Regions from separate parts of the Desulfosporomusa polytropa genome, predicted to be linked through region 2. Evidence: predicted binding sites of a transcription regulator. Region 2 holds the regulator's gene; the other holds the start of a gene.
What was found. The regulator HrcA, encoded in region 2, represses chaperone genes, less so after heat shock. The targets are predictions, from matches to a motif close to TGTTAGCACTCNNNNNNNNNGAGTGCTAACA.
Positions count from the first base shown of each region.

Region 1: a site for HrcA is predicted at 1,656-1,686, ahead of htpG (molecular chaperone HtpG). Genes of this name have one in related genera too.

Region 1 is NZ_AP042400.1:1,526,331-1,530,122, forward strand. It holds gene htpG (molecular chaperone HtpG) at 1-1,624, opposite strand, end outside; gene ACZ449_RS08945 (hypothetical protein) at 1,826-1,990, opposite strand; gene ACZ449_RS08950 (Ger(x)C family spore germination protein) at 1,990-3,243, opposite strand; gene ACZ449_RS08955 (GerAB/ArcD/ProY family transporter) at 3,228-3,792, opposite strand, start outside.
Region 2 is NZ_AP042400.1:1,070,394-1,074,185, forward strand. It holds gene hemW (radical SAM family heme chaperone HemW) at 1-650, shown strand, start outside; gene hrcA (heat-inducible transcriptional repressor HrcA) at 752-1,786, shown strand; gene ACZ449_RS06855 (TCP-1/cpn60 chaperonin family protein) at 1,801-3,384, shown strand; gene grpE (nucleotide exchange factor GrpE) at 3,402-3,792, shown strand, end outside.

The DNA of each region.
Region 1 (3,792 bases), 460 kb from region 2:
TTAGACGTTCCTTAATGGCTTTAATCAGCGGCTCATTTTCTTTTGCTAATGCCTCAACATCTTTTTTAGTTTCAGGGGAGTCAACGTCGTCCAGTTCTAGGTTGCCGCGGCTGACTGACTGAAACTTTTTCTCTTCATATTCTTGTAAGGCATCAATAGCAAATTCATCTACCCGATCAAAAAGATAGAGTACTTCAATGTTCTTTTCGCGCAGTAATTCCATTTGGGGTAAGCGCTCCACGGCGGAGCGGTCTTTGCCTGTTGCATAGTAGATAACCTTTTGGTTTTCCGGCATGCGTTTGGTGTAGTCTTCCAGCGTAGTCAGCTCATCGGTTGCGTGCGAGGTGGCAAAGAGCAGGAGATTCTTTAGCTTGTCCCGGCTCTGGAACTCAGAATAGATGCCAGTTTTGATGGCTTTGCCGTACTCTTGCCAAAACTTTTCGTATTTGGGGCGGTCTTTTGTTAGCATGGTTTCCAGTGTTTTTAGTACGCTTTTTTCCAAATTTTTGCCAACCCGTTTTAATTGTTGACTCTGTTGGAGAAGTTCACGAGATATATTGAGGGAAAAGTCGGGGGAGTCAACTAAACCGCGAACAAAACGTAAGTAATCAGGCAACAGGTCTTGACAATCATCCATGATAAAAACATTTTTTGAGTATAAACGGATGCCTGTCGTAGACTCGCGCTGGTAGAAGTCAAAAGGTGCATGGGAAGGAAGAAATAGCAGACTGGTATATTCTACAGCACCTTCGACTTTGGAGTGGATAATTTCCAGGGGGTCTTCCCAATCATGGAATAGATTTTTGTACAGCTGATGATACTCCTCTGGAGTGATATCGTTTTTATTTTTGGTCCAGAGGGGGGCCATAGAGTTAAGCGTACGAACTTCTACGGTCTTAGTGGGCTGGGCATCTTCTATTACTTTGCCGTCCGCATCAAGCGGTTTTTCCTCATTAACAAAATTCATTTTAATAGGATAACGGATATAGTCCGAATATTTCTTGATTAAATTTTGCAGGAGGTAGTTGTTGAGGAAGTTTTCCTCAGAATGCTCAGCAGAGCGATACTCTTCCTTAAGGGTCAAGATGATGGTTGTACCGCGGGTGTCTTTGGCACATTCTTCAATTGTATAGGTGCCATCACCGTTTGATTCCCAGCGAATCCCGATAGACTGACCGGGAGCACGAGTAAGTAAGGTGACTTTTTCAGCCACCATGAAGGCCGAATAGAAACCAACACCAAATTGGCCAATTAGTTCAGTGTCAGCCGCTGAACCACTAGTTTGTATCTTATCAAGGAAGGCTTTCGTGCCAGATTTAGCAATTGTGCCGATATTTTCCACAACTTCGTCATAGGTCATACCCATGCCATTGTCAGAAATGGTGAGAGTGTTGGTTGCTTCATCAGGAAGGATAAAAATTTCAAAATCAGCGTTGTTCTCAAGCAAGTTAGGATTAGTTAATGATTCAAACCGGATTTTATCAATAGCATCTGAGGCGTTAGAGATAAGTTCCCGTAAAAAGATCTCCCGGTTAGTATAAATTGAGTGAATCATTAGATCCAGTAGCTGCTTAGTTTCAGCCTGGAATTCTTTTGTTTGTTTGTTGATTGTTTCTTGAGACATTACGAACCTCCAATATCATCAAAAATTCTTTTGTTAGCACTCTTGGGTGTTGAGTGCTAACACTATTTAAATAATAACGAAAATAATTCATAAAATCAAATATCCGATAACATAAAAATGACAGATACCGGCGTATTCCTACCAAATATGCAAAATATCTCCTGCTTTTGTGATATAGCATGTTTTTTCTCAAAACGCGTTCTAATTTCCCTTAATTATACGCAGCACTGGCAGGGCCAGACTAGTTATAGTCAAGATAAAGATTCCGATTGCTCCCGCTATATTGCCATTATTTTTTAGCCACCTGGCATATGTTAAGGCATGAAAGCCAATAACAGCACCTATGCCGAGATATATATAATCCATTAGTCATTACCCCTTATCGGCATGCTCTTAAACATTAGCCCGGTACGACGGATTTTAGTATTGATTTGGACATGAATTTCAGCCTCAGAATAACGGTCATTCCAGTTAAAACTGACAACTTCATCATAGGTTTTGAACTTAGGTCTGAAGTAGCGGCCGAAATTAACAACATCAGTTTCTAATTCTTGTGTATGTTTAAGCATATCTTCCATTTGTAGTTTGATGGCTTCCGACACCTGGGTTTCTAAACTTTTCCTGCTGTCCTCGGATTCATAGTTGATACCGCTGGCAATGCTGGTGATTTCACCCTCTAACAGCACATCAATAAATATGACAGGGCGGTTATTTACGAAATCAACGTTAATTTGTGGATTTTTGCCTAACCGCAAAAGAAGATGCACATTCTTCTCAGACATTTTGGGATCAGCTATAGTTAAAAATCCTTTTGGAAATTTTCCCATAAGGATTGCAACCATGCGCGTTTCTTCGTTAGTCAACATTCCTGCCAATTTGTCCCCCTTAAACACAGCCGTACCAAGAACCGAAGCCGGGTTTCCGCCTTCACGCGCTATATCGCCAGGAAGATATTCATTAGTTCGTTCTGGTGGAGTTGGTTTAGCACTAGGCCTGTCTGTTCCCGATAGGGGACTAATTCCTGCCAACACGGTATAGGGAGCGCCGCTTGCATCCTTTAGTCGATTATAAAACTCATGAACATGGGTAGGCAATAAATAGCCGGTTTCAGTCCCCGATAACAAGATGCCTTCAATCCAGCGTGAAGGCAGTACTTCAATTGATGGTCTAGTTTCTTTGATAAAATCCTGTGCCGTACCACGAACCACCATCATAAACATAGATCCACGAAATTCACGAAACCGGAGGAATGGTCCTACTAAATCTCCCACCCCTCGCCGTGCTAGTTCTTCACTGATAATCCAGACCTTAATATGGGATAAATCAGGGGATCTGCCAACTGAGGCGCTAAGCAAAGACCGGGCTTCTGCTAAGGAAGGGGCTTTGATGGTAACAACAGCGACGCTCTTGTCACTGCTGTCACCGCTGCTACCGCCACTAGTGCCTAGTGCCCTGGGAATAGCAATCATATAAGTAATATTCAGCTGTTTGTTTGGCAATGAATCAACACCGACGGCTAAAACATAGGCTACCTCGTCAGTTTCCTTAGCACCTGAACAACCTGATACTATAAGGCATATTGCTAAGCCTAAAGATATAATAATCAATCGGAAGGACATGACGCGTCCCCCTTTTTTATAGCCTTCACTATAGACGCAACTAGCAGTAATAGTGGGGTAGCGACTAGACCCACAGTAAAGAAGTTAGTTATTACAAGCCCATCTAGGCGAATAACGGTGGCAATGTCAGGCGGTATCATAGCTAATTGAGCAATGATATAAGCTGAGAGCGGAATGAGTGGTTCAAGAGCTGGCAACTTCAATAAACGGGTAATTAAATAGGTTCCTATATAAAGGCTGATAGCAATTCCAAGTAATCCCACAATAACCCAAAGGATGATAAATAACGCTTCAATCCGTTGCAGGTAGCGGCTCAAATATACCAAGCGAGCCATATCAAAAAAAGGTAGTGTTTTTTCACTTGCTGTGGCAACTCCAAATACCATAGTGAATACCATAACAGATATTGCTTTGATAAGGACACTGCCCATTATTCCGAAAATACTGGCCCATTTGAAAGTCCTGACATTTTGCATAGCCGGTGCAACCATTACAAGAATCAGCGCGCCAATATTGATACCAGCTGTCTGCATTCCATATTTAAGTGAA
Region 2 (3,792 bases):
TGCCAGGGCAAACTAGTGATGGTTTTGCCTGTGAACTTGAGCAGGCAGCAGCCTTGAATACCAGTCATATTTCAGTCTATGGCCTCAAGCTGGAAGAAGGTACTCCTTTAGCGACTGCGTATGATCAGGGCAAAATCAATTTACCAGATGAGGCGGAAGAAGAAGCTATGTATGATTGCATGGCGGATTTCTTACCAAAACAGGGTTTATTACGCTATGAAATTTCTAACTTCGCCCGCCCGGGGCAAGAGTGTCGGCATAACCTGAAATATTGGCAGTACCAGCCGTATCTGGGTCTTGGTTGTGCAGCCCATTCTTTCTTACAGGGTAGACGGATAAGCCAGGTAACCGGAATTGAGGAATATAGTAAGGCTATGGCAACAGGCAGTTCACCTGTTGCCATGCAAGAAAACCTTACAAAAAATGAGTCGATGGCTGAATATATTTTTTTAGCCTTACGAACAACACAAGGAATGGGAATTGCAGAGTTTGGCCAATATTTTAATACTGACTTTTTTGGTCATTTTGGTAAAGTGTGGGATAATCTCCACCGGCAGCAGCTAGTAGCAACAGATAAGCAACAGATATGGTTGACTGAGCATGGGATGAAATTTGGTAATATTGTATTTCGTTCGTTTTTACCTGACTAAATACACGTTTACCATCTTGACATTAATCCCAAGGAGTGGTATTTTTTTAGTAGGTATTAGCACTCGACTGATGTGAGTGCTAACAAGAGGAGGTGGAGCTGATATTAGATGAAAGAAAGCGTCAAATTCTGCAGGCTATTATCGATGATTATATATCTACTGCCGAACCGGTCGGTTCGCGGACAATTGCCCGTAAATATGATTTAGGCATTAGTCCGGCCACTGTCCGCAATGAAATGGCAGATTTGGAACTTTTGGGATATCTTGAACAACCCCACACTTCTTCTGGAAGAATACCGTCTGTTAAAGGCTACCGCTTTTATGTTGATTGCTTACTGGCGCCACCTCAGATTTCCGATAGAGACATTGCTATCATTGATAATTGGTACCATACCAAAGCACGCCGGATTGAAGAAGTTTTTCAAGAAACTGTAAAAATTCTGTCCCGCATGACCAGGAATGTTTCTATGGTATTGGCGCCGCAAGTATCGCAGCAATGTACCTTTAAATACATTCAGTTTTTGCCGCTTGATGAGCGACGTTCCATTGTTGTTATCGTCACAGATACAGGTCTGATAGAAAATAAAATCATTGCAATACCTGAGGGACTTAGTCATGAGGATTTGGGTCGCGTGGCCAACGCTATAAATTCTCACCTCGGAGGTTTGGCGATTGATCGAATCACCACGCCTGTGCTGAAAGATATCCAAAATGATATTTTGCCTGATCCGCAAGTTTATGAGCGCGCGATTGCGTTGTTACGACAAGTTCTCACTGTTGACAAAAATGAGAAGGTGTATCTTGGCGGCACTACGCAAATGCTAAATCAACCAGAATTTAGGGACGTTGATAAAATCAAAGGCCTATTAACAATGCTTGAAGAAGACCGGCTTTTGTGTGATATTCTCCACATGTCCAATAGTGATGGTGTGATTGTTACAATTGGTCAGGAGAATAAATATTCTGGCATTCATGATTGTAGTGTTGTTCAGGCTACCTACCGTATTGATGGTCAAGTGGTAGGGACAGTAGCCGTGCTTGGACCGACGAGAATGGAATATGGTAAAACCATGTCGGTACTTAAGTTTATGCAACGTCATTTAGGTGAAATTTTGAAACAGTATAAAGTGTTATAGATGGGAGGAATCACATGAATTTGAAGCAAGCTGGCAGTGGTGCTGATGTTGATGAGCGTTTGGCCGCCCTGCTAACAAATGCCAATGCTGTACGGGCAATAACTGCTGCTGTAGAAGGCACTATTGGTCCTAAAGGGCTTGATACTATGCTAGTTGACCGTTTTGGAGAAGTCATTATTACCAATGATGGTGTTACGATATTAGATAAAATGGATGTTAATCATCCGGCCGCAAAAATGCTTATTAATACGGCAAAAGCGCAACAGGCAGAAGTCGGTGATGGTACGACTACAACCACGATTATGGCTGGCAGCCTAGTGTCAGAGGGTGTAAATCAAGTCATGCGCGGCGTGCCGGTAGCTAGAGTGATTGAAGGCGTAAAATATGGTATTGCCAAAATTTTAGCTGGTGTACGTGAGCGCTCACGTACTATTACTGAGGTTGAAGATCCTATTCTCCGGAGTATTGCCATGATTGCCGGGCGGGAGCATGAGGATATCGCCGATTTGGTTGTAAAAGCAGCTAAGCTGATTGGTGTAGAAAAACTTAATGAATACAATTTTAAGTTATCTGAAATTATCACAGCAGAAGCGGGTGCTGACAACGAAGTATTTATGGGCGTTATTGTTGATCAAGAACGTATGTCACAAGAAATGCCGGAAGAAATACTAGCTGCAAAATTACTGCTTATTGATGATGCACTTGAACCTGAAGAAATTGAAGATGAGGCACTAAGTACCGAAACCGGTTTTAAACGCTATATCGATTTGCAGGATGAGTTTAAGAAAAATGTACAGAAAATTGTCGACCTGGGCATTAGCATAGTCATGGTGGACCGGGGCGTACATAGTGCTGCTGAAGAAATACTTACAGATGCTAATATAATGGTTATTGAACGTGTATCCTCTAAAGATTTGCGGCGGGTGGCCGACCACACAGGAGCACGTATGATTAAACGCACAGGTCTTAAAAAAGAACTTGGCGATATTGGTAAGTACCTGGGTACTGCAGAAAAAGTATATCAGGATGAAAAACTTGAACAAGTGCGCGTCATTGGTGGTAAGGGCAAACCTATGGCTACTATTTTGGTCGGCGCAGCTACAGAAGAGGTGGTAGGAGAACGTGAGCGTATTGCTAAAGATGCGGCGTCAAGTGTACAGGCGGCTGTAAAAGGTGGCTATGTGCCTGGCGGTGGCTCTATCGAAATTGCTATGGCGCGCGAAGTCGGCAAACATCGGGAGAATCTCAAAGGAATGGCTGCTTATGGCCTTGACTGTGTAGCTAATGCCCTGAAACAGCCTTTATCACAAATTGTCGAGAATGCCGGCTTTAATCCTCTGGAAAAAGTAGAAGAGATCATGACTATGCAAGTGGCACAAAATTCAGATTCGCTGGGTATTGATTGCGATACTGGTGAAGTAGTTGATATGCTGGAACGAGGCGTAATTGATCCTGTTCCCGTCAAGCTTCACGCCATCAAAGCTGCTGGCGAAGTAGCTGTCGCTATTTTACGTATTGATACAATTATTAAGAAAAAAGAAGAAGGTGCCAATGCCCAGAAGGCAGGCGGCACCGATAGTAGTATGCCTGATTTTTAACTTGGAGGTGAAAGTTAGTGAACGAAAAAGAAAAAAAGCAAGAGCAACTTGCGGCAGAACAGGAAAGTGCTCCCAACGAAACAGCAGTTGAAGACAATCCTGAAATTTGTTTTGTGCCTGAGGATGTAAATGAGTTTATGACTGCACTGGATGAAAAAGGTCGCCTGCTTGATGAAATGACTGACAGATATAAACGCCTACAGGCCGATTTTGATAATTTCCGGCGGCGAACCCGGCAGGAAAAAGAAGAATTATCAGCCGTAGTAGCTGAACGAATTGTTTGCGAGCTGTTGCCTGTAGTAGATAACTTTGAACGAGCAACAACCAGTAAGGCTACCGATGTTGATACTCTGGTAACAGGAGTGCAAATGATCTTCAAACAATTGCAAAACGCTCTGTCACAATTGG